One region of the Micromonospora sp. SH-82 genome, then DNA from elsewhere that is predicted to be linked to it. Evidence: riboswitches for the same ligand, from Rfam matches in the RefSeq annotation. Region 1 holds a riboswitch; each other region holds the start of a gene.
What was found. Region 1 has a riboswitch for cyclic di-AMP ahead of WHN02_RS05270 (NlpC/P60 family protein). Riboswitches for the same ligand answer to the same signal wherever they lie in the genome.
Positions count from the first base shown of each region.

Region 2: linked by a shared signal. The riboswitch ahead of WHN02_RS25475 (coiled-coil domain-containing protein) and the one ahead of WHN02_RS05270 (NlpC/P60 family protein) in region 1 are both predicted to bind cyclic di-AMP.
Region 3: linked by a shared signal. The riboswitch ahead of WHN02_RS07400 (coiled-coil domain-containing protein) and the one ahead of WHN02_RS05270 (NlpC/P60 family protein) in region 1 are both predicted to bind cyclic di-AMP.
Region 4: linked by a shared signal. The riboswitch ahead of WHN02_RS12765 (C39 family peptidase) and the one ahead of WHN02_RS05270 (NlpC/P60 family protein) in region 1 are both predicted to bind cyclic di-AMP.

Region 1 is NZ_CP148049.1:1,137,887-1,145,521, forward strand. It holds gene WHN02_RS05260 ((Fe-S)-binding protein) at 141-2,312, shown strand; gene WHN02_RS05265 (NlpC/P60 family protein) at 2,530-3,543, shown strand; cyclic di-AMP (ydaO/yuaA leader) riboswitch at 3,737-3,877, shown strand; gene WHN02_RS05270 (NlpC/P60 family protein) at 3,941-4,939, shown strand; gene dcd (dCTP deaminase) at 5,194-5,772, opposite strand; gene WHN02_RS05280 (pyridoxamine 5'-phosphate oxidase family protein) at 5,884-6,438, shown strand; tRNA gene WHN02_RS05285 (tRNA-Gly) at 6,625-6,698, shown strand; gene WHN02_RS05290 (SRPBCC family protein) at 6,808-7,458, opposite strand; gene WHN02_RS05295 (ArsR/SmtB family transcription factor) at 7,492-7,635, opposite strand, start outside.
Region 2 is NZ_CP148049.1:5,809,398-5,817,032, reverse strand. It holds gene WHN02_RS25490 (STAS domain-containing protein) at 368-730, shown strand; gene surE (5'/3'-nucleotidase SurE) at 754-1,560, opposite strand; gene WHN02_RS25480 (PfkB family carbohydrate kinase) at 1,557-2,534, opposite strand; gene WHN02_RS25475 (coiled-coil domain-containing protein) at 2,699-3,817, opposite strand; cyclic di-AMP (ydaO/yuaA leader) riboswitch at 3,863-3,993, opposite strand; gene WHN02_RS25470 (cation diffusion facilitator family transporter) at 4,147-5,061, opposite strand; gene WHN02_RS25465 (HelD family protein) at 5,169-7,286, opposite strand; gene WHN02_RS25460 (hypothetical protein) at 7,512-7,635, opposite strand, start outside.
Region 3 is NZ_CP148049.1:1,583,116-1,590,750, reverse strand. It holds gene WHN02_RS07425 (heavy metal translocating P-type ATPase) at 1-1,836, opposite strand, end outside; gene WHN02_RS07420 (hypothetical protein) at 1,848-2,813, opposite strand; gene WHN02_RS07415 (heavy-metal-associated domain-containing protein) at 2,903-3,112, opposite strand; gene WHN02_RS07410 (metal-sensitive transcriptional regulator) at 3,232-3,534, shown strand; gene WHN02_RS07405 (YibE/F family protein) at 3,845-5,194, shown strand; cyclic di-AMP (ydaO/yuaA leader) riboswitch at 5,361-5,491, shown strand; gene WHN02_RS07400 (coiled-coil domain-containing protein) at 5,496-6,503, shown strand; gene WHN02_RS07395 (carbonic anhydrase) at 6,631-7,293, opposite strand; gene WHN02_RS07390 (hypothetical protein) at 7,474-7,635, shown strand, end outside.
Region 4 is NZ_CP148049.1:2,769,453-2,777,087, forward strand. It holds gene pseI (pseudaminic acid synthase) at 1-372, opposite strand, end outside; gene WHN02_RS12745 (GNAT family N-acetyltransferase) at 369-872, opposite strand; gene WHN02_RS12750 (glycosyltransferase family 2 protein) at 869-1,981, opposite strand; gene WHN02_RS12755 (polysaccharide pyruvyl transferase family protein) at 2,076-3,401, opposite strand; gene WHN02_RS12760 (acyltransferase family protein) at 3,623-4,903, shown strand; cyclic di-AMP (ydaO/yuaA leader) riboswitch at 5,192-5,333, shown strand; gene WHN02_RS12765 (C39 family peptidase) at 5,368-6,243, shown strand; gene WHN02_RS12770 (CDP-glycerol glycerophosphotransferase family protein) at 6,405-7,635, opposite strand, start outside.

The sequences.
Region 1 (7,635 bases):
GGCTGCACTGCATGACCGAGCGGAGCGAGGTCATCGACCGACAGGTCGGATCCGCGGGTGCGGCGTGACGCCGGTCACCCGCTGAGCCGTACCTCCGGTCGCCGAGCCGCTCGACAGGCAGCAACCGGGAGGCCAACTCGATGGGCAGCGTCCAGATCGTCACCACGATCCTCGCGGCCGCCATCACCGCCGTTGCGGTGTGGCTTGCGGTACGCGCGGTCATGCAGATGGTGGCCGTCATCCGGCTGGGTCAGCCGGACCCGTCACGCTCCACCGACGTCGGTGCCCGCACCAAGGTCATGCTGGCCGAGACCGCCGGCCACACCCGGATGCTCCGGTGGAGCGTGGTGGGAGCCGCGCACTGGTTCGTCATGGTCGGCTTCGTCGTGCTGTCTTTGCTGGTGCTGGAGGCGTACTTCGAGGTCGTCTCGCCCACCGGCGGTCTGCCACTGGTCGGCGGTTGGGCCCTGTACGGCCTGCTCACCGAGGCGATCGGCATCCTCGGCACGATCAGCATCCTGGTCCTGATCGGCATCCGGGTACGCAACCGGCCGACCCGCACTGGCGGGAAGTCCCGGTTCACCGGGTCCACCATGTGGCAGGGCTACTTCGTCGAGGCGGTGGTCCTCGCGGTCCTGGTGATGGGCTTCGTCATCCGGGGCTTCAAGGTCGCCACCGACCACTTCGCGTACCCGACCTGGGCCACCCCGCTCAGTCACGCCGTCGGCGCGGTCCTGCCCGACTGGGAGAACGGCGTCAGCATCGCCGCCCTCATCAAGATCTCCATCTCGATGACCTGGGTCATCGTGATCGCCCTGAACGTCACGATGGGCGTGGCCTGGCACCGCTTCCTGGCCTTCCCGAACATCTTCTTCAAGCGGGAGCCGGCCGAGGCGAACTCCGGTCTCGGTGCGCTGCGCCCGATGACGAGCCAGGGCAAGCCCCTCGACTTCGAGGAGGCCGACCCGGAGACCGACCAGTTCGGGGTCTCACAGGTGGAGCAGTTCACCTGGAAGGGGCTGCTGGACTTCAGCACCTGCACCGAGTGCGGGCGGTGCCAGTCGCAGTGCCCCGCCTGGAACACCGGCAAGCCGCTCTCGCCCAAGCTGCTGATCCTGAGCCTGCGCGACCACGCGTACGCGAAGGCGCCGTACCTGCTGGCCGGGGGTGGCAAGGACCTCACCGGCGAGGAGAAGGCCACCGCCGCGCAGCTGGCCCACATGGACGTCCTGGCGCTGGCCGAGGCGGAGAAGCCGCTGGTCGGCGACGCCGAGTCCGGGGGGATCATCGACCCGGACGTCCTCTGGTCCTGCACCACCTGTGGTGCCTGTGTCGAGCAGTGCCCGGTCGACATCGAGCACGTCGACCACATCGTCGACATGCGGCGCTACCAGGTGCTGATCGAGTCGAGCTTCCCGTCCGAGGCCGGCGTGATGCTGCGCAACCTGGAGAACAAGGGCAACCCCTGGGGTGCCCCGCCGAACACCAGGGAGGACTGGACCAAGGGTCTGGACTTCGAGGTGCCCCGGGTCGGTGAGGTCGAGGACTTCGAGTACCTCTTCTGGGTCGGCTGCGCCGGTGCGTTCGAGGACCGGGCCAAGAAGACCACCCGGGCGGTCGCCACGCTGCTGCACGAGGCCGGTGTCTCCTTCGCCATCCTGGGCGAGGGGGAGACCTGCTCCGGCGATCCGGCCCGCCGGATCGGCAACGAGTTCGTCTTCCAGATGCTGGCCCAGCAGAACGTCGAGACGCTCAACGAGGTCTTCGAGGGGCGGGAACCGGCCAAGCGCAAGATCGTTGCGACCTGCCCGCACTGCTTCAACACCCTGGGCAACGAGTACGGCCAGCTCGGCGGCGAGTTCGAGGTGGTCCACCACACGCAGCTCCTGGCCCACCTGGTCGCCGATGGCAAGCTCACCCCGGTCCAGCCGGTCGACGGCGGGGTCACCTACCACGACCCGTGCTACCTGGGCCGCCACAACCGGGTCTTCGCCCCGCCGCGTGAGGTCCTGGGCAGCGCCATCGGCGGGGGCACGGGCGACGCCGACCTGATCGAGATGCCGCGCAACAGCGAGCGCTCGTTCTGCTGCGGTGCCGGGGGCGCGCGAATGTGGATGGAGGAGCGGATCGGCAAGCGGATCAACGTGGACCGGGTCGAGGAGGCCATGTCCACCGGGGCGAAGACGGTCGCCGTCGGCTGCCCGTTCTGCTCGACGATGCTCAACGACGGGGTCAACGGCAAGGCTGCCGGAGAACAGGTCGAGGTGGTCGACGTGGCCAGCGTCCTGCTCCGCTCGGTCCGGCCGGAGTGACCGGAGGGTGACCGACCCCCACATTGATGGGTACCCCTCGATCGCCGAATAGTGGATACCGTTGGTGTGCAAGCGATTGCTTCACCGTAATGGTGAAGATTGTCTTCTTGCCCCGATCGCTTTGCTTCCCTAATGTTGGGCACCGGCCGCTTGTGGGTCGTCTGTCTCGCCCTCCCCTCCTCGCGAGGCGCCCGGCGGCCGGTCGGCAAAGGAGTCGGTGCCGGTGGCGAGCCTGCCCCCTCATCGTCGTGTCCCGAAAACGCCCGCCCGAGTACGCGGCGCGCGACGGGCATTGGCGCGTCTGACAGCCCTGTGTGCTGCCGTGATCGTCGGCGCCGGGATGCTCGCCGTACCGGCGCAGGCGGAGCCCACGGTCGAGGAGATCGAAGCGCAGATCGAGAAGCAGTGGCGCCAGCTGGAACCCACCATCGAGCAGTACAACAAGGTGCGGTCCGAGCTGAGGGTCAACCGCAAGAAGTCCGACGACCTCGCCAAGAAGATCGAGCCGTTGCAGCTCGAAAGCGAGTTGGCGCTGAACCGGATCGGTGAACTCGCCTCCCGGTACTACATCATCGGCCCCTCGTACGAGCTGGGCGCGGTGCTGGTGAACAGCCGCCCCGGGCAGCTCGGCGAACAGCTCACCCTGCTGGACCGGGTGGCCACCGAGCAGCGTCGGCAGATCGAGGACGTCCTGGCCGTCCAGGCCAGGTTCAACACCCAGAAGGAGAAGCTGGACACGCTCGTCACCACCCAGGTCAAGCAGGAGAAGGATCTGGCGAACCGGCGCAAGAAGATCGAGGGTGAGATCAAGACCCTCCGGGCGTCGATGCCGAAGACCACAGTGCAGACCGCCAACTGCCCGACCATCAACGGGGTGGTGAACGCGGCGGCGCGTACCGCCATCCGGGTCGCCTGTGCGCAGATCGGCAAGCCGTACGTGTTCGGGTCCACCGGGCCGAACTCCTTCGACTGCTCCGGACTGACCCAGTACGCGTACCGGGCCGCAGGCATCAGCCTCACCCACTTCACCGGGGCACAGTGGAACGAGGGACGGGCGATCCCGCGTAACGAGGCCCGCCCCGGCGATCTGGTCTTCTTCCGCAGCGACCTCAGTCACGTCGGCATCTATCTGGGCAACGACAAGATGGTGCACGCGGCGAGAGCCGGTGTCCCGGTCAACGTCTCCAGCATCAACACGATGCCGGTCGCCGGGTTCCGACGACCTGGCTGACCCTCGGCGTACCCGAGGCCCTCCGTCGTCGACCACCAGACGACGGAGGGCCTTCGTGTGTGGGCCGCGCCGCGCCCGAGAGTGAACGAACGTGAGACGGAGTGTCACGTATCGCTCCGTTGCGGATAGGCGGTCGTCTCTCTACGCTGGTGAACCGTCGGTCGGCAGCAGAACCGTCCAACCCGGGCGGTCACGAACGACACCGCCGAGTCGCCCGCAGGGGTGATCCGGGAACCCAGGTACGTCGGGGTCAATCCGCAGTCCGCTGCGGTAGGGCGTCCCCTTCCGCCCGAACCCGTCAGCTGACCCGGTAGGCGGTTCCGTCGAAGGAGTACCGAGCCCGGTGGCACTTCATGCCCCGCGGCCACCGTCCACCAGGTCGGCGCAGGTCGACCCGGTGCCGGCTGGGCCGCGCCCACGCTCGTTCCGTTGCACCACAGCACTGGCCGCGACCGCTGCGGTCCTGGTCGGGGCCGCCGTCCTCGGGGTCCCCGGCCCGGCGTACGCCGAACCGTCGGTGACAGATCTCGAACGGCAGATCGACAGGGACTGGCACCGACTCGAACCGCTCATCGAACGGCACAACGCCGTCCGGCAGGACCTCGCCGACAAGCGTCGGGAGGCCGCCGCCCTGGCGGCCAGGATCGACCCGCTGCAACGCCAGGTCGACGCGGCGATGAAGCAGGTCAGCGACCTGGCCGTGCGGGCGTACAAGGGTGAGGGCTTCTCGGCGCTCAACCTGATGCTCTCCGGGCGTACCCCCGGTGAACTGGTCGGCCGGATCGAGCTGATGGACCGGTTCGCCCACCGCCGGCAGGAGGACGTCCGGGCCGTCCGGGACCTGCGTGACGAACTGGCGGCCGGGAAGACCCGACTCGACCGGATGATCGTTCAACTCACCCGGGCGGAGAGGGGGCTCGCCGCGAGCCGTCGACAGATCGACGCCGAGATCGCCAGGTTGCAGAAGCTGCGGCTGCGGGCGTACGACAGCGGTGCCGGTGGGCCGCTCCGCCCGGCGCCCTGCCCCGTCACCTACCCCGGGGGTACGGCAGGTGACGTGGTCCGGTTCGCCTGCGCCCAGATCGGCAAGCCGTACGTCTGGGGCGCCGAGGGGCCGAAGGCGTACGACTGCTCGGGATTGATGCTCGCGGCCTGGGCGAAGGGCGGTGTGGCGCTGCCGCACAACGCCGCCCGGCAGCGGAAGGTGACCTCCCCGGTCGGCCGCGCCGACCTGCGCCCCGGCGACCTCGTCTTCTACTACCGCGACGTGCACCACGTGGGGATGTACGTCGGTGACGGCTGGGTGGTGCACGCCGCCCGGTCCGGGGTGCCGGTGCGGATGAAGCGCCTCGGTGACGCCCCGATCCACAGCTTCGGTCGCCCCGGCAAGGGCTGACCGTTCCGGCTGTCGGCGAGTGCACGTCGGCCCGTGAGACCGACGTGGTGTCCCTGCCGACGGCAGGCCCGGGTACCGCTGTCGCGGTGGTGCCCTGCGCGCCGCCCCCGCTGGTCCCGCGGGGGCGGCGCCGGGTCCTCCCCCGGCGGTCCGTCCCGTGCCCGCTCACGTCCCCCGGCGGGGCGCCGTGGCCTTCGGTGGCTGCTGGTCGGTGCCGGCGGGCCGGTGCTTTCGGGCCGGGTGTCGGCCCTGGGTCAGCGGGTCGGCCAGGTGCGCCAGTGTTGCCAGGAGCGGCTCGGGGTCGGGCCGCGCTGCCCCTGGTAGCGGGAGCCGTAGACGGCCGATCCGTACGGGTGCTCCGAGGGGGACGAGAGCCGGAAGATGCAGAGCTGTCCGATCTTCATCCCCGGCCAGAGGGTGATCGGCAGGTTCGCCACGTTGGACAGTTCCAGCGTGACGTGACCCGAGAAGCCCGGGTCGATGAACCCGGCCGTCGAGTGGGTCAACAACCCCAGTCGGCCCAGGGAACTCTTCCCTTCGAGTCGACCGGCGAGCTGCTCGCCGAGGGTGATCACCTCAAGGGTGGAGGCGAGCACGAACTCGCCCGGGTGCAGCACGTACGGCTCGCCCTCGGGCACCTCGACCGGGGAGGTCAGGTCGTCCTGCTGGGCCGCCGGGTCGATGTGGGTGTACAGGTGGTTGTTGAAGACCCGGAAGAGCCGGTCGAGGCGTACGTCGATGCTCGAAGGTTGCACCAGGGAGGGCTCGAAGGGCTCCAACGCGAGCGTGCCCGTCTTGATCTCGATCAGCAGGTCACGGTCGGAGAGAAGCATTTGGCAACCCTATCGAGCACGCTCCGGGGCACCCGATCGGGTGCCGGTGATCGTGCCGGGTGACCAGCGTGTCGGGTCGATTCTCGTACAGGTGTTCGATAAGATGTGGACATGGCTTCCTGGTCCGACTTCGCCGCCGACGACCCCCGACTCGCCGACGGGATTCGCCTCCTCATGCAGCAGTACGGGCCGGGCTTCGGCTACCTGGCCACCGTCCGCGCCGACGGTGGACCCCGGGTCCACCCGGTCTCCCCGGTCATCACCGACGAGGGGCTCTTCTGCTTCGTCATCGACTCGCCCAAACGCCGTGACCTCGAACGCGACGGCCGGTACGCCCTGCACTCCTTCCCCCCGGAGGAGAGCGACGACGAGGCGTACGTCGCCGGCCAGGCCAGCCCGGTGACCGACCGGGCCCGGATCTCCCGGCTCGCCGACGTCGGCCGCGCCTCCCCCGACGCCGACTGGCGGCTGTTCGAGTTCACCATCGACGTCGCCATGCTCACCCGACGCGACCTGGGCGGCCTGGACGTTCCCGGTGCGCCGCCCCGACGTCCGGCGGTCCAGGTGTGGCTGGACCCGCGCGCCAGCCACGGCACCCGGCCCGACTCCGCCACCACCCCGGACCCGTGGCCTCCCGCCCGCCGAGCCCACGTCACCGCCGCCTGAACCCTCGTCCTTTCACGTCACCGGCCCTGCCGCCGAGGACGCTCGCGTCGATCATGAGGTCGGCGGCCCTGTGGATCTTCCGACCACCCGCCGACCCTCATGATCGACCCGGGTGCGAGTGGGCGAGGCACGGCTCGGGGGTGGCGTGGTGCGGTGGCGGCCGGTTCGGGTACAGTGGGGCGGCCTGCGGGTGTAGTTCAATGGCAGAACATCAGCTTCCCAAGCTGACAGTGCGGGTTCGATTCCCGTCACCCGCTCCACCACGAAAGCCCTGACCCGGAATCGCATCCGGTCAGGGCTTTCGTCGTTGCAGAGCCACGTCGAACAGCCGCTACGGGTGTGGTCGGTGGCCGAGCGAGGCGGCGTACGTCATCGCTCATCCTCGGTGGGCAGGTAGAACGCGGTGGTGGCCGCGACTGCGGCCGCGACGTGGCCCGGTTCGCCACCGCCTGCCAGGTGGGCCTCGCCCCAGGCGGCGGCGCTGCGCCGGGTGAACTCGCGTCCGGCGGGCGACGCCCCGAACTTCTCGTGGTCGAGGACCTCGCCGTCGCCCAGGTGGCCGGCGAGGGTGAGGAGATGCAGATCCCAGCCGACGCCGCCCGCACCGGGACCGTAGGTCGGGAACATGGGCTCTCCGACGGCCGCAGCGTGGACCAGTTCGAACTCGGTGTCCCCGGCCGATCCGGGAGACAGGCGCACCTCGACCTCGCTCGTGCCCGGCCACTCGTCCGCGCCTGGCCCGAACATCCAGGACACCCGCAGCAGGCGCGGCGGCTCGCACCGGAGGATCTCGCCATGCTCGCCGCCGTCCAGCTCGAACGCCCCGCCGAGGCGCAGGTCGCCGGTGACCGGCTTCATCCAACGACTCAGTCGCTCGGGGTTGGTGATGGCGTCCCACACGTCGTCGAGATCCGCGTCGTAGCGACGTCTCAGCTCCATCGTGTAGGCCTCACCGGCGGGCAGGGTGGCCGTGCCCATCTTCCGGCGGGCCGCGGACAGTTCGTCGAGTACGTCTCTCATCGTCATGCTCCGTTCGGTAGGGAACCCACGTGCCTACGCTGCCTCGTCGGGCCTGCCAGGCTCGTCGTCGGCCGCTTTCCGGGCAGTACGCCTGCCGCGGGCGAGCTCGGTCTGCAGCGCGTCGAGTCGCTGGTCCCAGAACGTGCGGAACCGGTCCAACCACGCGTCGACCTCGCT
Region 2 (7,635 bases), 1.6 Mb from region 1:
ATGGGTCGAAAGGCCGCAAGATCCCGCGCCGGAGTCGGTTCGGGTGCCCGGTCGGTGACGAGATCCGGACGAAGCGTTCGGGCGGCCGGGGACAAGGCTCTGACCAGCATCGTTGCCCCACGGGGCGCGCCGGTGGCAGAGGGTGTGGGCCGAGTGTGCCCTCGGACGTTACCCTTGTCCGGCGACGGGCGGCCGATGGCCGATCGTCGTCACAGGTGACCAAAAGGTGCGGAGAAGGGCAGCTGGCATGTCCGATCCGCAAATTGCTCATCCCGAGGGGTGGCGACCGAGGCCGTGGGAGGAATACTCTCGGTCGCGGCCCGCGTACTGATGAGGCGCCCGATAACGGGCGAGTGGAGGTGCTCGCGTGAGCCTGTCGATCGTGAAGTCGGTTCTTTCCGGTGGTGTCATCGAGATCGCCCCTCGGGGTGAGATCGACGTGGACACCGCGTACGAGGTGCGCGAGGCCATTGCCGAGGTCCTCGCCAAGGGACGCCCGTCCCGGATCGAGCTCAACATGCGGCTCGTCACCTTCATCGACTCCGTCGGCATCAGCGCCATGGTCGCCGGTTTCCAGACCGCCGAGGTCAGCGGGGTCAAGCTGGTGGTCACCGAGCCCAGCCGGTTCGTGCACCGGCAGCTCTGGGTGACCGGCCTGCTCGGTCTCTTCGGTGCCCCCGAGCCCTACTACGCAGGTTCGGCCACCCCCGAGGTTCTCCCCGGCGCCTGAGCCGCCCGTCGACGTCGTCCCGGTCACAGCGGTACGTCGATCACTTCGGTGATCGCCCGGATCGCGGTGACCGAGGCGTACCCATCGGCGAGCAGCGCCAGGTCCGAACCGGGCGGCAGGGCCTCCCCGGGCTCCTCCAGGGAGGTCCGGACGAAACCGTGCCCGGCCTCCGCCACCGTCATCTGCACCTGGCCGAAGCTGGCGAGCGACCCTCGGCGTACCCCGCGCAGCCTGTCGTAGGGGCGGTCCGGCACGTTGACGTTGAGGATGTCCTCGATCGGCAACGCGGTCAGCCGGGGGAGCAGGTCGAGGGCCACCCGGGCCGCCGTGGACCAGTGCCGTTCGGCGTCGCGGACCATGGCCGCCGCAGCCACGGCGGCACCCCCGCTGCCGGGGGTGGCGTCCCCGGCGTTGAGCACGTCCAGCGAGACCGCCAACGCCCGGCAGCCGTTGGCACCGGCGGTGAAAGCGGCCCCCACGGTGCCCGAATGCAGTACCGCCCGTCCGGCGTTCGCCCCCCGGTTGATCCCCGAGAGCACCACTGTCGGGGCCGGACCGAAGGCACCGTGCAACCCGATCAACGTGATGAAACCCGGTGAGCCGCTGACCGCGTACGCCGGGACGTCGGGCAGCCCCGGCAGGGACTGCTGGTGGACCACCACGTGTCCGTCCCGCTCCACCGCCGTCATCGCCGCGCCGGTGCCGCTCATCTCCTCCTGGGGGGCGGCGACCACCACGTCCAGCCCCCGTCTCACCGCCGCGCGGGCGAGCTCCTGGATGCCGGGGGCGGCGATGCCGTCGTCGTTGGTGACCAGGACCCGCAGCGTCATCGCTCGACCGCCCGGTGGGCCAGCTCGTCGGGGCTGATCCGTTCCTGGGGGCGGGACCCGGCCGGCACGAGACGGACCCGGTCGACGAGTCCGTTGATCGAGTCGAGCCGCCCGGTACCCAACCCGTGCCGGGTGACGTTCAGCGCCCCCGCCGCCGCCCCGGTACGGATCGCCGTCCGGATGTCACCGCCGACAGCCACCACCGCCGCCGCCCCGGCGGTCATCGAGTCACCCGCCCCCCGGGGGTCGGCTGCGTGCAGTCGGGGCATCTCCACCTCGAACACCTCCCCGTCGACGAGGGCCAGGGCCGGTTCCTCGGCGCGGCTGACCACCACCGTCTGGGCACCGGCCTGGTGCAGGTCGTACATGACCCCGGTGAGTTCGGCGACGCTGTCGTCGGCGGCCAACCCGTCGCGCAGCAGCTCCTCGTGGCTGACCTTGCAGAGGAACACCCCGCTGTCCAGGACGGCGGCGAGGTGCTCCCCGGAGAGGTCGACCACCACCCGACTACCGTTCTCCCCGAGGTCGGCGGCGAACCGGCGGTAGACGTCGGGTGGGACGAGCGACGGCTCGTTGGGGCCGCTGAGGACGCTCACCGGGGCCCGTAGCCCCTCCCCGAGGGCGAGGTTGTAGAGCTCGTCGAGCTCGTGGCGGGTGAGCCGTTCACCTGTCACGTCGACGATCTCCTGTCGGGAACCGTCGCGGCGGTCGTGCACGTACCCGCCGTTGGTCGAGTGGCGGCGGACCGTCCGCAGGTCCACCCCCTCGGTGGCGAGCAGAGGCTCCAGGACCTGACCGAGTTCCCCGCCGATGCTGGCGCAGAGCACCACCGGGACCCCGAGGGAGGAGATCATCCGGGCCTGCCAGACGCCCTGCCCGCCCGGGTGCAGGTGCAGCTCCGGGTGGTCGCTGGGCTGTTCGATGGTGACCGTGAGCAGGGGAGTGGGTGCGAACACCATCACGTGCCCGTCCATGGGGCCACCTTCCGTCCGTACGCCGGGTCGTTCACCTGATAACCGTCGACGCGGTGATCCGGGCACGCCTCGCCGGGCACGAAAACGCCGGGCGTACGCCTCGCCGGGCACGAGAACGCCCGGTGCCCCACCGTCGTGGCGGGACACCGGGCGTCACCCGGGGGTCAGTACACCGACAGGTGCACGTGGTTGGTGTGGTCGCTGGACGGGTCCCCACCCGCCCCGCTGTAGGAGCGCCAGCCGCTGCTGGGCAGCCAGATCTGCCTGTACCAGATCACGTACAGCACGGCCAGCCGGTCGGCGTTGCGGACGTAGTACGCGGCCAGGTTGTTGCCGTACGTCCGGTCCCCGCCGGTGGCGTGCCCACCGAAGCCGTTGCGCTGTGCGGCGAAGTCGCACGCCCGACCCTTGGGGTGCTCACCTGATCCACCCGGCCGGTAGCAGGAGACGTACCGGGTGAAGCCGGCCGCCTTGGCCTGGTTGAGGGCGTGCAGGGTCCGGGGCGTGATGCACCCGTTGGCCGGGGTGGGGTCGTTGACGCTGCACGACTCCCGGGGCCAGGACCCGTCGGAGTTACGCGGGGCGGGCTTGGCGTTCCTGGTGCTGCTCCCGCCCGGCCCGCTGGACGCCGCGGACCCGCTCGATCCACTCGACCCGCCGCTGCTGCTGCGCTGCTGGGCCTGTTGCTGTTGCTGCTGCTGGCGGCGGCGCTCGGCCTCCTCACGGCGCTCCTGCGTGACGGCGACGTCGAGGGCCTTCTCGGCCTGGTCCTTGCGCTTGGCCATCGTCGCGACCTGTTTGCGCTGCTCGTTGACCTCGGCATCCAGTTCGACCTTGGTCCGGGCGGACTGGTTGCGGGTCTCCTGGAGCTTGCGCAGCTCCCGCTCCTCGCTGGCGGCGACCTGGTCGAGCGCGGCGGCCCGGTCCATGAAGCCCTCCGGGGAGGTCGCGTTGAGCAGGGCGTTCGCCGCCCCGAGTCGGCCGGTCCGGTACGCGACCTGGGCGATCTCACCGACCTTGGTGTTCTGGACGGCCAGGTCGGAGTCGATGGTCTTGAGTCGACCGTTGAGTTCCTGTTGCCGCTGTGTCGACTTCTCGAGCTTGGCCTTCGCCTCCAGCCATCCCTTGCTGGCCGCCTCCAGCTGGTTGCGCAGGGCCGGGGTGCCGCCCTCGGGGTCGGCGTCGGGTGCCGCCAGCAGACTTCCCCGGGTCGCGGCCTGGGCCGGACCGACCGGTGCGACCGCGCCACCGAGGGCGAGGGTCGCGACGAGCAGGGCCGCCATCCGGGCGGTGATGCGTCGCGGTGATGCCACTACTGCCAATGGACCTGTCCTTCCGTCAACCGCCGACCGGGTTAGCTGACGGGTTCGGGACGGAAGATCCCTACCGCTGACGCGGATGCACCCCAGGAACGTGGTTCCCCGGCTCGCCCGGGTGGGCGATTAGGCGGCGGCCACCGTGGGCACCGATGGGCGCCGCCCGGCGGAGGCCGGGACCGAGCCTACCGGGGTGGGTGTGACGGTTGCAGTCAAAGTGACCGATGGTGTCGGAGAGGTGGGCGACAAAGTACGGCAAAAAGAGCAATCCTCGCGGAAATTTAAGCCTGTGCTCATCACCACTCGATGGTTCCGCAGGCACCCGCTGACGCTCCGGGTTCGACCTGCAACGTGGCGTGCTCGATGCGGAACTCCTCCCGGAGCGTGGTCCGGGCGGCGGCGAGCACCGTCCCGATCTCCGCGCCCGGGGTGGTGGTCAGGTGGGCCGAGGCGACCTCCATCCCGGAGGTGAGCGTCCACAGGTGCAGGTCGTGCACCTCGGCCACGCCGGGGACCGCCGAGAGTCGGTCGTGCACCTCGGTCACCTGGAGGTGTTCCGGGGCGGCCTGGACCAGGATCCGCAGGGCGGCCCGGGCCAGCCGCCAGGTCCGGGGGAGGATGAACACCCCGATCGCGACCGCCACCACCGGGTCCACCCACCACCAACCGGTGAACGCGATGACCAGCGCGGCGGCGATCACCCCGACCGAACCGACCAGGTCGGCGAGCACCTCCAGGTACGCGCCGCGCAGGTTGATGCTCTCCTCGGCACCCTTGCGCAGCAGTCCGAAGGCGACCACGTTGGCCAGCAGGCCGAGCACCGCCACCCCGAGCATCGGGCCGGTGAGGACCTCCGGTGGGTCGCCGATCCGGCGGACCGCCTCGACGAGGACGTAGACCGCGACCCCGCTCAGCAGCGCCGCGTTGGCCAGGGCGGCGAGCACCTCCAGGCGGTAGAGGCCGAAGGTGCGCTGCGGGTCGGTGGTGGCCCGGCGGGTCGCGGTGATCGCGGCCAGGGCCAGGCCGATGCCGAGCACGTCGGTGAACATGTGTCCGGCGTCGGAGAGCAGGGCCAGCGAGCCGGTGCGGAAGGCCGCGACCGTCTGCACCACTGTGAAGACGGCCAGCAGGGCCAGCGCGGCCCAGAGTCGGCCCACGTGTCGATGGGCGGCGTTCGCCACCGCCGCCGAGTGATCGTGCCCTGCGCCCACGCCCACACCCTCCGTCGTCCGACCCGACCGGGATACAACCTATGCTCACATCGCTATGTATGCAAGTGTCGGACGAGGGGAGGCCTGTCGACCGTCGGAGTCGACGTTCAGCCGGTGGGATCGAGGGTGACCAGGCGCTGGGTGGCCCGGGACAGCGCGACGTAGAGCGTACGGACCCCGGAGCCCGGATCGGCCCGGATCTCCCCGGGCGCGACGAGCACCACCCCGTCGTACTCCATGCCCTTGGCCTGGAGGCTCGTCACCACCTGGAGCCGGGGCTCGGCCACCTCGGCCAGCCACCCGGCCACCTCGCGGTGGCGGTCCACCGGTGTGATCACGCCGACCGTCCCCGGCACCTCGGCCAACATGGCCGTCGCCGCGGCCACCGTCTCCGGTGCCAACTCGGCCGCCGACAGCACCCGCTGCACCGGCTCCACCCCGGTCGAGCGCACCGCGACGGGCAGGGGCAGGTCGGGGTCCACCCGACGGATCTCGGCCGCCGCCACCGCGAAGATCTCCGCCGGGTTGCGGTAGTTGGTGGTCAACGTGAACCGGTGCCGCCGACGTCGACCCAGCGCCTGGTCCCGGGCCCGGGTCAGCTCCGCCGGATCACCCGTCCAGGCGGTCTGGGCCGGGTCGCCGACGACGGTCCAGGACGCCAGCCGCCCCCGTCGGCCGATCATCCGCCACTGCATCGGCGAGACGTCCTGCGCCTCGTCGACGACCACGTGGGCGTACTCCCGGTAGTCCTCCGGGCGCTGCCGGGCGGCCTCCCGGGCGGCCCGCTGCCGGTCGGCGAAGGTGCTCAGCTCCCGTACCCCGCCCGCCAGGGCGTACGGGTCCCGCCGGGGGCGGGCCGGCTTCACCGGCTGGCCCAGCAACGCGTCCAACTCGTCGAGCAGGGCGATGTCGGCGATGGTCAGACCCTCGGTGTCCAGGCTCCGCCAGGCCTCGGAGAGCAGCCGGACCTCCGCCCGGGACAGGATCCCTCCCGCGTACGCCCGCAGCCGCTCCGGTCGGGCCAACCAACCCAGTACGTGCCGGGGGTGCAGGCGGGGCCACCACGCCTTGAGGAACTCCCGCAACTCCGGCCGGTCGACGATCTCCCCGTCGAAGGTCCGCTGGTCCGGCAGGTGGCCGACGTGCAGCGTACGCACCTGCGCCCAGAGTGCGGCGAAGATCCCGTCGAACCCGGCCCGGCGTACCTCGTTGCGGCGGGCACCCCGGACCAGCGCCCGTTCCCGGATGCGGTCCAACTCCGCACGGCCCAGCCGCAGCAGTTCACCCCGGTAGAGCAGGCGCAGTTCGGTCGGACCGTCCGGCACCGCGTCGCGGGCCGCCCGCTCCAGCACCTGGCGCATCCGCAGCGACCCCTTCACCGCCGCCACGTCCGCCGGATCGGTCCGGGTCGCCGACATGCCCACGAAGAGGGTGCCCAGGGAGCGGAGTGTCGCGCTCTCCTCGCCCAGCGAGGGCAGCACCGAGGCGATGTACTCCACGAAGACCGAGGAGGGGCCGACGACCAGGATCCCGCCACCGGCGTACCGGTTGCGGTCGGAGTAGAGCAGGTACGCCGCCCGGTGCAGGGCGACAGCCGTCTTGCCGGTGCCGGGGCCCCCGGAGACGATCGTCACATCCTTGCCGGGGGAGCGGATCGCCTCGTCCTGCTCCCGCTGGATGGTGGCCACGATGTCGCGCATCCCGCGACCGGTGGCCTTGGAGAGGCTGGCCAGGAGGGCACCGTCCCCGACCACCGTCATCTCCGGTCCGGCGGCGGCCGGGTCGAGGAGGTCGTCCTCGATCCGGGTGACCCGCTCGTCCGTGGACTGGATCATCCGCCGCCGGACCACGCCCAGCGGCTGGGTCGGGGTGGCCCGGTAGAACGGCTCGGCGGCCGGGGCCCGCCAGTCCACCACCAGGGTCTCGGCGTCGTCGTCCCGGACACCGAGCCGACCGACGTAGAGGGTCTGCCGGTCGCGCAGGTCCAGTCGGCCGAAGACCAGCCCCTCGTGCTCGGCGTCGAGCAGGTACCGCCGCTGCGCGGCGTGGAAGACCATCGCGTCCCGCTCCACCAACGCCCCGAAGGTGCCGACCCGGGCCTGCCGGTATCCGTCCCGCTCGGCGCGGGCCGCCGCCCTGCGCAGTTCGGCCAGGCGGGCGTACACCCGGTCCAGGTGCCGTTGCTCGACGGCGATCTCCCGGTTCAGGCTGGTGTGGTCGGTCAACTGAGCTGGCTCCCGTGGCACGGCGGCCGTAGCCGCGGTGGGCGCGTCGGCCGGACGCCGGGCGACCGGGTGAGACTACGGCCCGTCGCTGTGGTCCCTGTCGGCGGCCATACCGATCCGCAGGTCAGCAGGGGGTGTCGCGCTCGGGCGGAGAACGAGCGCACCGCCCGTCGGTGGCCGACGGGCGGTGCGGGGTGTCGCGGGGTGGGGGTGAACCCGAGGGGCTCAGCCCTCGAAGACACCGGCCTCGACGAGACGCTTCTCGGTGGCGTCCCAGCCGTCACCGGGGAAGCTGGCGTTGAGGGCGTTGATCTCGGCCCGGATCTTGGTGGCGTGCCCGGCGCCGGCC
Region 3 (7,635 bases), 450 kb from region 1:
GCCGACCTCGGCGGCGACCACCCGGGCGACGGTGGCGTTGTCCCCGGTGAGCAGGACCGGTCGCAGTCCGAGGGCGCGGAGCCGGGCCACTGCGGCCCGGCTGGTGGGCTTGACCGCGTCGGCCACCACCAGCACTCCCCGGGCCTGCCCGTCCCAGGCGACGAGCACCGCCGTCCGTCCCGCACCGGCCGCCTCGGTCGCCGCCCCGGAGACCTCCGACGGTACGTCGACGTCCCGCTCGTGCAGCAGTCGGAGGCGACCGACCAGCACGGTACGGCCCTCGACGGTCCCGGTCACGCCGAGCCCTTCGACGTTGGCGAAGCCGGTGACCTCCGGTACCGGACCCTCCTGCGTCGCGGCGGCGACGACGGCCCGACCGATCGGGTGTTCGGAGCCGGCCTCCAGCGCCCCGGCCACCCGGAGCAGTTCGGCCCGGTCCTGCCCGGCGGCGGGCACCACGTCGACCACCGACATCCGGCCGGTGGTGACGGTGCCGGTCTTGTCGAGCACGACGGTGTCCACCTGCCGGGTGGACTCCAGCACCTGGGGTCCCTTGATCAGGATCCCGAGTTGGGCTCCCCTGCCGGTGCCGACGAGCAGGGCGGTCGGCGTGGCGAGCCCGAGGGCGCAGGGGCACGCGATGATCAGTACGGCCACCGCTGCGGTGAACGCCGCCGCCGGCCCGGCACCGGCCCCCCACCACCAGCCGAGGGTGCCGACGGCGAGGGCGATCACGACGGGTACGAAGTTCCCGGAGATCCGGTCGGCGAGTCGTTGCACGGCGGCCTTGCCGCTCTGCGCCTGCTCCACCAGACGGGCCATCTGGGCCAACTGGGTCTCCGCGCCGACCCGGGTCGCGGTGACCACCAGTCGGCCGCCCGCGTTGACCGTCGCCCCGACCACCGCGTCACCCGGCCCGACCTCCACCGGCACCGACTCGCCGGTGAGCAGGCTCGCGTCGACGGCGGAGGTGCCGTCGGCCACCACCCCGTCGGTGGCGATCTTCTCGCCGGGACGCACCACGAACCGGTCTCCGACGACGAGTCGGTCGGCCGGGATCCGGGTCTCCATCCCGTCGCGGAGCACCGCCACGTCCCGGGCGCCCAGCTCCAGCAGCGACCGCAGGGCCGCCCCGGCGGTGCGCTTGGCCCGCGCCTCGAACCAACGTCCGGCCAGGACGAGGGCGGTGATCCCGGCCGCCGCCTCCAGGTAGACGTGCCCGGACCCGTCGGTCCGGCTGACCACGAGGCTGAACGGGTGGGTCATGCCGGGCTCCCCGGCGGTACCGAGGAAGAGCGCCCAGAGCGACCACCCGAACGCGGCGAGGGTGCCGAGGGAGACCAGGGTGTCCATGGTCGCCGCGCCGTGTCTGAGGTTGACCCAGGCGGCCCGGTGGAACGGCAGCCCGCCCCAGACCACCACCGGGGCGGCCAGGGTGAGGGAGAGCCACTGCCAGTAGGTGAACTGGAGGGCCGGGACCATCGCCAGGACCACCACCGGCACGGAGAGGACCACCGAGACCCAGAACCGGGTCCGCAGGGTACGCAGTTCGTCCACCGGCTCGGCGGGGGCCGGGGCGTCGGCCGGGGCGGGTGGGGGTGGCAGGGCGGCGGTGTAGCCGGTCTTCTCCACCGTGGCGATGAGCTCCTGCGGGGTGACGCCGTCGGGGTAGTCGACGGTCGCCTTCTCGGTGGCGTAGTTGACCGTCGCGCTCACCCCGTCCATCCGGTTGAGCTTCTTCTCCACCCGGGCGGCGCAGGAGGCGCAGGTCATCCCGCCGATGGCCAGCTCGATCCGGTGCGGCGCGGTCTGCCGGGGGTCGTTCGTGGTGGTCATCGCGACTCCTGTCAGTCGTGCCGGTGGCCGGGGGACCCGTGCCCGTCGTCGGGCTCGGCGGATGCCGTCGTCGCCGGTGGGCCGTCGGTGGCCGACCCAGTCGGTGCCGGTCCGTCCGGGTGCGGCGCGACCACTGTGAACTCCGCGGTGCGGACGGTGCCCCCGTGCTGGAAGTCGAGGTACAGCCGGTAGGTCCCGGGGGACGGGGCCGCGACGTGGAAGGTCACCTCGGGACCGGCGGGGGTCCGTCCGTCACCGGGGGTGCCCTCCGGGTGCGCGTGCAGGTACGCCAGGTCACCCTGGCGCAGCGCCACCAGATGACCGTACGCCCCGAGGTAGGGCTCCAGGTCGGTGACGGGTACGCCGTCCCTGCTCACGGTGAGGGTGAGCCGGGAGTCGTGGCCGGGTCGGAGCCCCCCGTCGAGGGTGACGTCGTACCCGTCGACGGCGACGGTACGGGTGGGCGGGGGCAGCGGGGTCGGGGTGACCGGGCCGGGCACCGTCACGTCGACCCCGAGGGTGAGCGGGTCCGCTCCGGTGGGTTGGAAGTCGGCGAACGCGCGCCAGGTGCCGGGCTCGCCCATCGGGGTGGGGAGCCGCCAGGTCCCGTCCTCCGACAACCGGGGGTGGACGTGCCGGAATCCGCTGAGGTCGCGCCGGGCCACGATCAGGTGCATGGGCCGGTCGTGGTTCACGTCGTACCCGGTGACGGCCTGTCCGTCCGGCCCGGTGATCCGGAAGGCGAACTCCCCCGGCGGGGCGGTGACCGGGTCGAGGGTGTAGCCCTGCTCGGAGACGAGCAGCCCACCCGGTGTCCCGCCGACCGGGCCGCCGGGGTCGCCGTCGTGGCCGCCGTGCTGGTGTTCGACAGCGGCCGGCGGGCCGATCGGCCCGACCAGGTGCCCGACGCCGTACGCGGCACCGAACACCCCCACCAGACCGAGGACGAACCCGGTCATCCTGCCCACCGTCCGCATCCCTCTCCCCTTCCACCCTTCCCGCCCGACCCGACACCCGCCCGCATTCACCGACCCCTGAGCCCTGAGCCCGTGCCGGGGTGGGTCGGTCAGGCGTCGACCAGTTCGTAACCGGCTTCGTCGACGGCGGCGCGCACTGCCGCCGGGTCGAGGGGGCGACTGCTGGTGACGGCGACCTCACCGGCGGCCAGGTCGACCCGGACGTCGTCGACCCCGTCGAGCGCGCCGACCTCGTCGCTGACCGACTTGACGCAGTGTCCGCAGGTCATGCCCTGCACCCGGTAGGTGGTGGTGACCATGTCCCGTTCTCCTCTCGACAGGCTTCCGTGTGTCTCCGGCAGCCTATCCTACTCATACCCCGTACGGGTATGTCCCGCAACCACCTCATACCCGTCGGGGGTAGGCGTACGCTGGCTTCATGACCACTCCTGCACCCGGCACCTCCCGGGGGTACACCGCCAGCAAGGACCAGCTCCTCGCCCGGCTGCGCCGGGTCGAGGGCCAGGTCAGGGGAATCGAGAAGATGGTGGACGAGGACCGCTACTGCATCGACGTCCTCACCCAGATCTCCGCCATCCAGGCGGCCCTGGACAAGGTGGCCCTGGGCCTGCTCGACGGACACACCCGGCACTGCATGCACGAGGGGGCCGCCGACGGCCGCGCCGAGGACATGGCCACCGAGATGATGGCCGCCGTCGGCCGCCTGATGAAGCGGGGCTGACCCCCGCCCACCCCTCCACCCCCTGCCACTGAGCCGCCGGCCGCCCACCGCCGGCCACCCACCCCCGCCCCTGCGCGCCCGCCGCCCACCCGGGGCCGGCGTGTGGCGACCTCCACCACCAGCCCCGACCCGTCCCCGCGACCACATCCGGTGACTACCATTCCCGGTTGGACCTCCGGGCACCTCGCATTCCGGTCACCCTGGGTGATCGAGGGGTACCCGACTGCGCCGTTGCGGGCATTTTCACGGGCGGGGTGAACCGACCGGCGTACGCACACGTAATCCGCCGTGGATCGTTTGGAGAGTCGCAATGGGAGCCGACCACACACGTCACGCCCCGTCCGCCCCACCCCGGGTCCGACGGGTCCTCGTCGCGACGGTGGTTCCCCTCTTCGTAGCCACCCTCGTCGCCGCCCTGCTGCTCTGGCCGGAGCGGACGCCGACGGCGGACGGGGGTGAGGACGTACCCCGCTATCACGGGACCGTCACCCAGGTGTTGACGGTGCCCTGCCCGCCCGTCGAACCGGGACCGGAGGGCACCCCGGAACGGGCCGACCGGCCCTGCGGAACGGTGACCGTCCGGGCAGACAGCGGCCCGGACGCCGGGCAGGAGGTCGAGACCCCGATCCCGGACGGCCCGGGCGCCCCCCGGGTGGCGGTGGGTGACGAGATCATCCTGGTCGAGCTGGTCGACCCGGCCGATCCGGAGACCAGCAGCTACAACATCGCCGAGCACCAGCGCGGCAAGCCCCTGATCTGGCTGGTGGTCCTCTTCGCCGCCGCGATCGTGGCGTTCGGCCGCTGGCGGGGCCTGGCCGCCCTGGGCGGGCTGGCGGCGAGCTTCGCCATCCTGCTCACCTTCGTGGTGCCGGGGATCAGCGCCGGCCGGTCCCCCCTGCTGATCGCCGTGGTCGGATCAGCACTGATCATGTTCATCGTGCTGTATCTCACCCACGGGATCAGCGCCCAGACCTCGGTGGCGGTCCTGGGCACCCTGGGCAGTCTGGTGCTCACCGGACTGCTCGCCGCCGCCGCCACCGCCGCCACCCACCTGACCGGGTTCGGTGACGAGGACGCCACCACCCTGTCGATGTTCCAGTCCGACGTCGACCTGCACGGACTGCTGCTGGCCGGGATCGTGATCGGGTCCCTGGGCGTCCTGGACGACGTCACCGTCACCCAGGCCGCCACGGTGACCGAGGTGGGCAACGCCAACCCGAAGCTGACAGCACTCCAGCTCTACAAGGCGGGCACCCGGGTCGGGCGGGCCCACATCGCGTCGGTGGTCAACACGATCGTGCTGGCGTACGCGGGTGCCTCACTGCCACTGATGCTCCTGCTGGTCGCCGACTCCCGGCCCACCGGGCAGGTCCTGACCAGCGAGTTCCTCGCCCAGGAGATCGTCCGCAGCGTGGTCGCCACGCTCGGACTGGTCGCCGCCGTACCCCTGACCACAGCCCTGGCCGCGGTGGTCACCGCCGCCGGACGCCGTACCCCCGAGAAGAAGACGGGCCGGCCCGACGGCGCCCCCCGACCCCGGCCCCCCGCTCAGCGCGACGACGCCCTCGAAGCCCTGAGCGACCCCCGGGCCGGAAGTCAGTCCCCCGACGCCCCCGCAGGGTGGCGCAATCGAGAAGGAGGTTCCGACCCCGCATGGTGACACTCCTCAGTGTGACCGCCGACGCTTCCCAGAATGAGAAGCTCATCACTGGTCACCCGCCGCTACGGCGAAAATACGCGTTTAGTCGGCTTCCGGACGTAGATCCCAGAGTCGACTCTCGGGTAACCTCGCTGCCGGTCACCGCCGAAGGCGCGCACCGGCGCCAGCGGGACCGCCGCCCAATCGCCGCGAGGCGAATCGGGGACCCAGGTACGTGGGGTGAATCCGCGCAAGCGGTAGGGGCCACTTCCGTCCCGAACCCGTCAGCTAACCCGGTCGGCGGCCGACGGAAGGGACGACTGTGACGGCACCCCTACGCCGCTGGCTGACGCCGGTGGTGGCCGTGATCACCGCGCTGGCCATCTTCTCCGGGTCAGCGCCGGCCATGGCCCAGCCTCGGCCCTCGGGGCACGAGGACGGTGACTCGAAGCTCCTCAACGATGTCATCGAGACGACCAACCGCAACTTCACCCAGGCCCAGAACAAGCTTGAGAAGTCCAAGAAGCGGCAGCTCCAGCTCGACCTGGAGGTCCGTCGGGCGCAGAGCGAGCTGGACCGGTTGGCACCCCAGGTGGGGCAGATCGCCGCCCAGTCGTACCGCAGCGGGCGGATCGGCGCGATGGCGATGCTCCTCGACAGTGACCAGCCCGACTCGTTCGTCAAGCGGGCCCAGGCGCTCGACGAGCTGAACATGGTCAACGCCCGGAAGCTGGCCCAGGTCCAGGAGGTCAAGGACGAGGCGGCCGAGGCCAAGGAGCAGCTCGACGCCGAGGTCACCGAGCAGCAGAAGCAGCACGCGCTGATGGCCAAGCAGAAGCGGGACGCCGAGAAGTCGCTCGCCCTGGTCGGCGGCACCGGCCTGACCGGCGGCCTGGTGGTGGCCGAGTCACCGGTGGCGAAGGTCGCGCCGGGGCGGGATTCCAACGGCAACTGGCGGCCGCAGGGTTGCACCGAGAACGACCCCACCACCTCCGGCTGCATCACCCCGCGCACCCTCCACATGTACAAGGAGGTCAAGCGGGCCGGGTTCGACAGGTTCGTCGGTTGTTACCGCCCCGGTGGCCCGTGGGAGCACCCCAAGGGCCGGGCCTGCGACTGGTCCCTCCAGAACCGCGGGTTCTCCCCCTGGCACAACAACGACACCCGGATGTACGGCAACAACCTGACCGCGTTCCTGGTCCGTAACGCCGACCGGCTGGGTGTCTACTACGTCATCTGGAACCGGCAGATCTGGTTCCCGGCGACGGGCTGGAGTTCCTACAGCGGCCCGTCCAACCACACCGACCACGTCCACGTCTCCCTGCTCTAGCCGGGCGTCGTAGCGAAACCGGGCCGCCCCCCTTCCTTCGGGGGGCGGCCCGTTCGTCGTCGCAGGCGCAGACCGGTTCGTCGTGAGGGGCGCGCGGCCCGGTTCGCGATCCGGCGCGAAAGACCGGTCAGAGGGTACGCGGAACCGCCGCCACAGTCCGGACCCGACCGGCGTTGAGCTGGTACGACATCCCCACCACGGCACACCGTCCGGCAGCGATCTCACCGGCCAGGACTGCCGAGTCGCCGACCAGTTCGTTGACGGTCTGGGCGATGTGGACGTCGATGATCCCCGCCGGGTCCACGATGCCCTGGGCGGCGGCGTGCCGGAGGCTGGGCAGGACGGCGTCGACCACTGCCCCGAGGTGTCCGGCCGGGCGGAGCCCTCCGGCGGCCACCGCACCGGCCGCCGCCACCGCCCCGCAGGAGTCGTGGCCGAGGACCACCACCAGGGGGGTGTGCAGCACCGTCACCGCGTACTCGACGCTGCCCAGCACCTCGGGGCCGGTGGTGTGCCCGGCGGTCCGGACGACGAAGAGGTCCCCCAGCCCACGGTCGAAGATGATCTCGGCGGCCAGACGGGAGTCGGAGCACCCCACGATCACGGCGAAGGGGTGCTGCTCCCCGGCGACCGCCGCCCGGTGGCCGGCGTCCTGGTTGGGGTGGCGGGGTGTCCCGTCGACGAAACGCTCGTTGCCTGCCTGAAGCTCGGCGAACGCCTCCTGGGGAGTCTCCGGCTGACGCAAGGTCCCACCTACCCTTGAACGAACTACCTGGTCAAACCCCCACATCAGGGGACAGGGTCCGGTCCTCACCGTCACACGCAGCGTGAGGCACGTCAAGCTACAAGTGATCTACGTTTCAGCCGCCCGACCGGGTCCCGGGATACGGGAAGGCCGGTCGGACCTGAACCGGGGACTCCTTCCGACCGTCGTCAGGTCGCCCGACCCCCTACCGAGGAGGAGACCACGATGCCCCCGACGAATGACCCCCGGAAGAGACTTGAGGACGCCCTGTTCATCGAGGACAAATTCATCGTCTCGAATCTGACCTCGGAACAGGCGGCCGACATCGCGAACACCGTTTCGAGGGATCTCGAACGGGCGGAGAGAGAGCGTGCTGCTTTCGCCGGC
Region 4 (7,635 bases), 1.6 Mb from region 1:
CAGCAACTGCACCGCCGAGGCGTCGAAGGGCGACGAGAACACCGTCAACCCGTGTCGACGGGCCCGCTCGAAGATCGGCTCGTGCCACTCGTACGGGGTGTGCGCCTTCTCGAAGAGCTGGTAGAGCCGCTCCCCGCCCCACAGGTCGTGGCCGGAGGAGATCCGGAACTCGGGGCCGTCGGCGTCGATGGTGATGGTGTCCGGCCGGTACGTCTGGAGCTTCAGCGCGTGCGCGCCGGTGGCCGCCACCGCGTCCACGATCTCCAGGGCCCGGTCCAGGCTGCCGTTGTGGTTGCCGGACATCTCCGCCACCACCAGGGGGCGCTCACCCACGCCGACCGCGTGCGGGCCGATCTTCACTGTCACCGTCATGCATCCCTGCTCATCTGAGTCCACACCACCTGGTGCGGCGTGCCGTCGACGGTCCGCTCGTAGCGGCGGACCACGTGGAACCCGAAGCGCCGGTGCAGGGCCAGCACCGGCTTGTTGTCGGCGAAGGTCTCCCCGCCGAGGGTGTGCGCCCCGAGTTCGGTGAAGGCGTACGCGATCGCCGCCTCCTCCAGCGACATCCAGGCCCGCAGCAGCTCCCGCCGCTGGTCGAGCCCGTCGACGTCGAGGTAGAAGCCCCACACCACGGCCCGGTCGGGCGTCGTCGCCCCGCTGAAGGTGACCACCCCGGTGTCCCGGTCGGCGTACCTGTGGATGAGCACCCGCCGGTCGGGGTCGGCGCAGACCCCCTTCCACCAGGCGGCGTGCTCGGCCGGGTCGATCTCGTGCCGGGTGTTGCTCACCGCCCGGACCTGCGGGTGGTTGCGCCACCGCAGCATCGTCGGCAGGTCGTCGTCGGTGGCCGGGCGCAGCACCTCGGTCACCGCCGACCCGCCAGCGCCGTGGACTGACCGGCCACCTCGGACGCCGCCGCCCCGGTGGTCTCGGCGGTGTCCGCCGCGCCGAGGGTGCCCCGGAGCCGCCCGGCCATCCGGTGGGCCCGGCGCAGCGCCACGTACGCCAGATAGGCGTCCCTGCCGATGAGCCGGTGCTTGAGCCCCGGCACCCCCTCCGGCTGGGGGTAGCCCTCCTCGGGCACGAACCGGCGGTAGTGCTCGGCGACCCGACGGAAGAAGGGCCGGCGCAGGTGCGGGTGGAGCCGGTCGTCGTTGCCCACCACCACCAGGTAGTGGCTGATCATCAGGGTGAACAGTTCGGCGCGCAGCTGCGGGTCGGGGGCGTGTCGGTCCATCCACGCGAAGAGCCGCTCGTACTGGGTGAACGCGTCGAAGTGTCGGCCGCTGCGAGTCGAGGTGATCGCCCCGAGCCGACCCTGCCGGTAGCGGTAGCAGACCCGGTCCAGGACGGAGATCCGCTTCGCGCCGATCAGCAGCGGGTGGCTGAACGGGATGTCCTCGTACCAGCCGGGATGGAACCGCAGCTCCAGTTCGTCGAGGAAGTCCCGGCGGACCACCTTGTTCCAGGCGGTGTGCTGCAGGCGCAGCAGCTGCGGGCGCTCGGCGAGGGAGACCGGCTCGGGCACCCCGCGCAGCAGGTGGCTGCTGGCGTCGACCTCCAGCCGACCGTTCTCGTGCACCCTGAGGTGGTCCAGGAGCAGGAGGTCCGGCTCGTCCCGGCGCAGCTGCTGCAGGACCGCCGGCACCGAGGCGGGGGGCAGCCAGTCGTCGGAGTCGACGAACCACACGTAGCGTCCCCGCGCCACGGCCAGGCCGGCGTTGCGGGCGAGCCCCAACCCCACGTTCTCGGTGAGCCGGACCACCCGGACGTTGCGTCGTCCGGCCGCGTACGAGGTGAGCATCTCGCCGCACCGGTCCGGAGAGGCGTCGTCGACCGCGATCAACTCGACGCTGTCGGATTCCTCGTCGGACAATCCGCCGAGGATCGACTCCAGGCACTGGTACAGATACGACTCGACGCCGTACACGGGGACGACGAAGCTCAGGAATGGGGTTCGCGTCGACTCAGTGACCACGCTCGACACCATCGACGGCGCGGGTGGCCGGCCCCGGAACCTGACGTGTACGGGCGGCGGGCGATTGCTGAACAGCCCGCCGCCCGTCGGTGAACTATCGGTTCAGGATCTGCTTGACCCGGCTGCCCAGCGCCCGCCGGACCCGGGTCTTCAACTGCTGGTCCCGTTCCGCGCCGAGCTTCTCCTGCAGTTCGCGGTTCTGCTCGCGCAGCCAGTCGATCCGGGAGACCAACTGGTCGTTGGGGGCGCATGCCTGCGGCCCCACACCGGGCGGGTAGACGGTGTCGAGCACCTGCTGGTCGAAGCGCGCGGCGCTGTCCCCGTCGGCGAAGGAATTGCCGAGTTCGTGTCGGGTGAGGAAGGCCATCATCGTCTCGTACCGGGCCTTGTGCCCGTTGTTGAGTGCCGTGTAGTCGGCCTCGTCGTAGAGCTGGGCGGCGTCCACCTCACCGGAGACGTCGGTCATCTCCCGGTACGGGATGTCGAAGTAGCGGGCCAGTTCCAGGGTGCGCGAGTCGTGCGCGAACAGGTAACCGGGGGTGCCCGCGATCAGTGCGGTGATGGTGCCGTGGATCCGGGTGCCGAAGTTGAAGTCGAAGTCGGCGAGGTGGTCCATCCAGGTCCACGGGTCGACGAACATCCGGATCTTGTCCTCGGTGAACAGCGGGTGCGAGGTGTGGATCGGGATGTTGCTCTTCTTTCCACGGTCCTCGGGGGCGTCACCGTAGAGCAGGACACCGAGGGTCTTGACGTCCTGCGGGATGTAACAGAGATTCGGGTACTTCCGGTGGTGGGAACTGATCACCTTCGCCATCGACTTCACGTACGGCGAGACGGTGAGCGCGATCTTGTCGTCGGTGCCGAGGTACGGCTTCTTCTTCTCCACCCGCAGGGTGTCGCCGTGCAGGAACATCGACGGACAGCCGATCACCTCCACCGCGTCGAAACCGAGCGAACGCAGATAGTTCTCCGTGATCTCACCGCGTACGCCGATGGTGTGCGAACGGTCGAGGACGGCCCCGACGAAGTCCTTGACCTGGTCGTCGATCGGGCGCAGGTATTCCAGGTCGCCCTTGAGGTTGGTCTGCGCGCCGACACCGTAGACGACCACCGGGATCTTCAGGCGACGGATCAGCCGGGTCATGCTGACCAGCCGGTGGGCGAAACTGCGCCGGAAGGCGTTGGCCAACGGGACCACGAACACGTCGTAGTTCTCGTTGATCATGTCCGCGTCCCGGGCGTCGGAGCGGAACCCGGTCGAGGTGATCTCCGCATTGGCGGTCCGGAGGATCTTGTGTGCCGAGTGGCTGAAAACCAGGTTTCCCGAGTTGTCGCCGATCCAGTTCCGCTCGAACGTCTCCTCCGGCGGGTAGATGTCGAAGGGCCCCTTCTTGGCCCGGAGCAGAATCCGCTGGTGCATCACTGGTCCCTCTCGTCCATGCCCCCGCTGGCTGGTCTGCGGATATTAGGGCATCGGCTCTTACCTACTCCACGCCCGTCACCACCGTCCGATTCGGCCGCGAAGATGAGCGGTCGTCCGATTGCGGTATGGTCCCCGGCGGCGGCCGGTCGACCCCCGGCGACGGAGCGTGGAGGAGGAGACGTCGTGGTGGTTCGTACGGTCGTGGTCGGTGTGGTGGCGTGACCAGCGTATCGGCGACCGGCGCGACCGCCACCGGAGCGACCCCCGCCCTGTCCCGGCTGCCCTCGCTCACCGGACTGCGGTGGATCGCCGCCCTGCTGGTGTACGGATTCCACGCCGCCACCATGCGGGTCGTCGCCGAGCCGGGACCCCAGGGCGTGTTGGAGAAGGTCTTCACCCTCGGCCTCTCCGGAGTGCAGTTCTTCTTCATCCTCAGCGGTTTCGTCCTGGTCTGGTCGGCCCGCCCCGAGGACTCGAAACGGGCCTTCTGGCGTCGCCGGGCCGCGAAGATCTATCCCAACCACATTCTCATGTGGATGGTCGTGCTGCTCGTCGGGCTCTACTTCGTCGACCCGGTGAACGGTCAGGTGGCGCTCACCAACCTGCTGCTGTTGCAGGCGTGGGACCCCACTCCGGGCCACTTCTACAGCATCAACACGGTCAGCTGGTCGCTCTCCTGCGAGCTGTTCTTCTACCTGTGCCTGCCGTTCGCACTCCCGGCGATCCGGCGGGCCCGACCCTGGATGCTCTGGGCCGTCGTCGTCGCCGTACCGCTGCTGATCCTGGCGCTCTGGCCGACGCAGTTGCTGGTGCCACCGGAGTACCGGTGGTGGTTCACCCAGATCTTCCCGATCACCCGGTCGTTCGAGTTCTGGATGGGCGTCGCCGCCGCCGAGCTGATGCGTCGGGGCTGCTGGCGTGGTCCCCGGCTGACGGTGGCCAGCGTCGTGTTCGTGGCCGTCTGGGTGGCGGCCGGTGAGCTCATCCGCGCCGAGCTCTGGGCGGCGGTCCTGTCGGTGGCGTACATCCTGGTCATCACCGCCGCGGCGGACGCCGACATCAACGGCCGCCGCTCACCCTGGCGCTCCCGGCCGATGCTCTGGCTCGGCGAGGTCTCCTTCGCCTTCTACCTGGTGCACGTCTTCGTCATGGTCACGGTGCTCCGGCTCGCCGGCGTCTACGGCGTCGGCCTGCCCGGCTGGTGGGGGCCGGTGGCGGTGGTGGCCTTCCTCCTGGTCAACCTGGTGCTGGCCGGGCTGATGCACAGGTACCTGGAGACCCCGATGATGCGCCTGCTCGCCCCCTCCCGCTCCGGCCGCACCCGGCGCGGGTCGGGACCGCAGTCGGCCGGTTCGGACCCACGACAGGTAGCGCCCGAGCCGCAGCCGGTCGCGCCGGAACCGCAGTCGGTCGCGCCCGAGCCGCAGCCGGTCGTGCCGGGGCCGCGCTCGGCGGCGTCCGCCGCCGAGCAGCCGGTGGGCGACGCCGAACGACGCTGACCCATCCCGTCGTGACGGTGATGCCGCTCACAGGACGCCGGATCCGGTCACGCGACGCAGGTGGGACGTCGCCCGCCGACAATCCCTCGGGGATGCTCACCGAACGTCCGGTTGTCGCCCTCGACGGATGGATGAAACCGCCCGTCCCATAGATACACGACACTGTCGGAGTGCGGTGAAGATTGCTGCCATGATCGAGGTTTAAGCAGGTCAAGCCGGGTTGGCAGGGAAAAGCTCGGCCAGTAGTGTCGCTGCGTCCGGTGCGGTTCCCGATCGCAAAAGCGACGCCGCTCCGACCCGCTCAATCGTCTCAGGACGAGCCGGGGACCCACGTAGTCCGGGGTGAATCCGGGAGCCAGCACTCCCGGTAGGGCGACTTCTTCCCGCCCGAATCCGTCAGCTAACCCGGTAGGCGGAATCGGAAGGAGCCCCGTTCCTTGCCTCACCATCCCCTTCAGTCGACAGTGAGACACCATCTCGGGCGACAGCTGCGTCGGCTCACCGCAGACCGCTCGTACCAGGTCGTCGCCGCCTCGGCCGCGACCCTCATGGTGGCCTCGGGCGTCGGAGTCGGCGTCGCCGTCACCGGTGACGGGTCCGACCTCGACCAGCCCACCCCGGCCACCGTCGCCGAACAGGCCCCCTACGCCGGTGACCTTCCCGCCCGCGCCGAGCTGAGCGCGCCGCAGACCGCGGCGCCGTCGCTGACCACCCCGGCCCCGACCGCCACCGCCCGCTCGCAGAGCCCCGCTCCGACGGCGACCGCGAGCAGCGCCACCAGCACCACCGCACCGGCGACCGACCTGACCCGTACGGCGACTCCGAAGCCGCCCGCGTCGAAGGTCCTCGACCACGACCACCAGTCCCAGATCACCTACTACTACTGCGGCCCGGCGGCGGTACGCAACGCGCTGTCGGCCATGGGCCTGGCCCGGACCCAGGACGACCTGGCGGTGCGGCTCGGCACCACGACGATGGGCACCAACTCGGCCGCCGACACCACCCGGGTGCTCAACCAGGTGGTGGACGGCAGCCCGTACCGGACCACGATGATCCCCGGCAACGCCGCCACCACCGCCCAGACCGAGCGGCTCCGGGCCGACCTGGTCGCGGCGGTCGCCGACGAGCGCGGCGTGGTGGTGAACGTGGCCGGGACCACCACCGACCTCGCCGGGGGCTGGCACTCCTTCCCGGGCGGACACTACGTCGCGGTGGTCGGTTACCGCGACGACGGCCGGACCGTGAAGATCGCCGACTCGGCGAATCCGGCGGTCCCGACGTACTGGCTGACAGTGGGCACGCTCGCCGACTGGATCGCCAGCCGGGGCTACTCCGCCTGAGTCGGCAGGCCCCACCCGGTCCACGAGACGGGCGCCGTCCCCCCGCGCAGGGGGGACGGCGCCCGTCTCGTTCTCGCGGGGCCGCTCAGGCGATGGGAGAGGGGCGCTCGTCCCGGTGCCCGTTCAGGCGGTGGGGGAGCGGCGTTCGTCCCGGTGGTCGCTCAGGCGGTGGGGGAGAGTGGCCCGGTGGCGGCGTCGGCCAGCCCGGCATCCCCACCGGTACGCGGACCCGGCGGGGTCCACGCCGGGTCCAGGTGCCGCCGGGCGGCCGCCAGGAACACCTCCGCGTAGGACTCGGCCGGGAAGTCCCCGAGGTAGCGGGCGCGGGTGTGCCACCGGGCCGACTCCGCCGGATCGGTCTGCAACAGCGCGGTCAGCACCTCGTCGACGTTCGACATGTCCCGCCGGAGCACGTACGCCGAACCGGCCAGGGGGAACCGCTCGGTGAACCGGTCACCCTCGCCCACCATGTCGGTCACCGCGTACGGCTTGCCCGAGTAGAGGTAGTCGGAGATGACCCCGGAGACGTCCGACACCAGCGCGTCCGACCGGTTGACGCACTCGGTGAGGGTCAGGTCCCGACCGGCGGCGGCCCCGAAGACGTGCGGCCGTCCGGTGCGGGCCCGGTCGGTGGAGAGCAGCTCGGTGAGCCGGGCCAGCTGTCGGGCCGAGGCCGGGTTCTGGGTGGTGTACGGGTGGGCCCGGAGGATGACTGTGGCACCCCGGGCCAGCAGCGCCCGGACCAGGGTCTCGCCCTGCGGCAGGGAGCAGTAGTTGGCGTCGGCGTGGTGCCCGGTCCAGGTGGGGGTGTAGAGGACCGTCGGGCCGGCCAGGCCCCGAACCGCCTCCCGGCGGACCTCGATCGCCTCCACCTGGGGGCGGCCGACCACCTCGAACTTCTCCGCCGGGATGTCGACCCCGGCGCGGGCGTACCGCTCGACCGCCGCCGGACCGGCCACGAAGATCCGGTCGAAGATCCCGGAGACCGGGTTGGCGCTGGGGGCCTTGTCGCTGTCGCCGTGGTGCAGCTGGATGTGGGTCAGGTGGTTGAACCTGACGCAGTGGCTGTTCTTCGCCCCGTGGTTGACGTAGAAGGCGACCTTCAGGCTGGGCACCAGCGCCTCGTCCATCGCCTTGAGGGTCGGGCAGAACACCACCGGGGCGCGGGTGGCCGCCGACACCGGGCCGAGGAACTCCGGCTCGCGGACGAGCACCAGGAACGGCCTACCGATCCGCTCCAGGTACGGCAGCCACATGGTGACCTGGTACTCCGAGCCGGGCGGGGCGGAGAAGTAGAGCAGGAACTCCGGCTGGAGGCGGCGTAGCGCCCGACCGACCGGCCCGCCACCGCTGCCCGGCCGGAACCGCCGCCGGGCCAGGTCGAGCGCGACG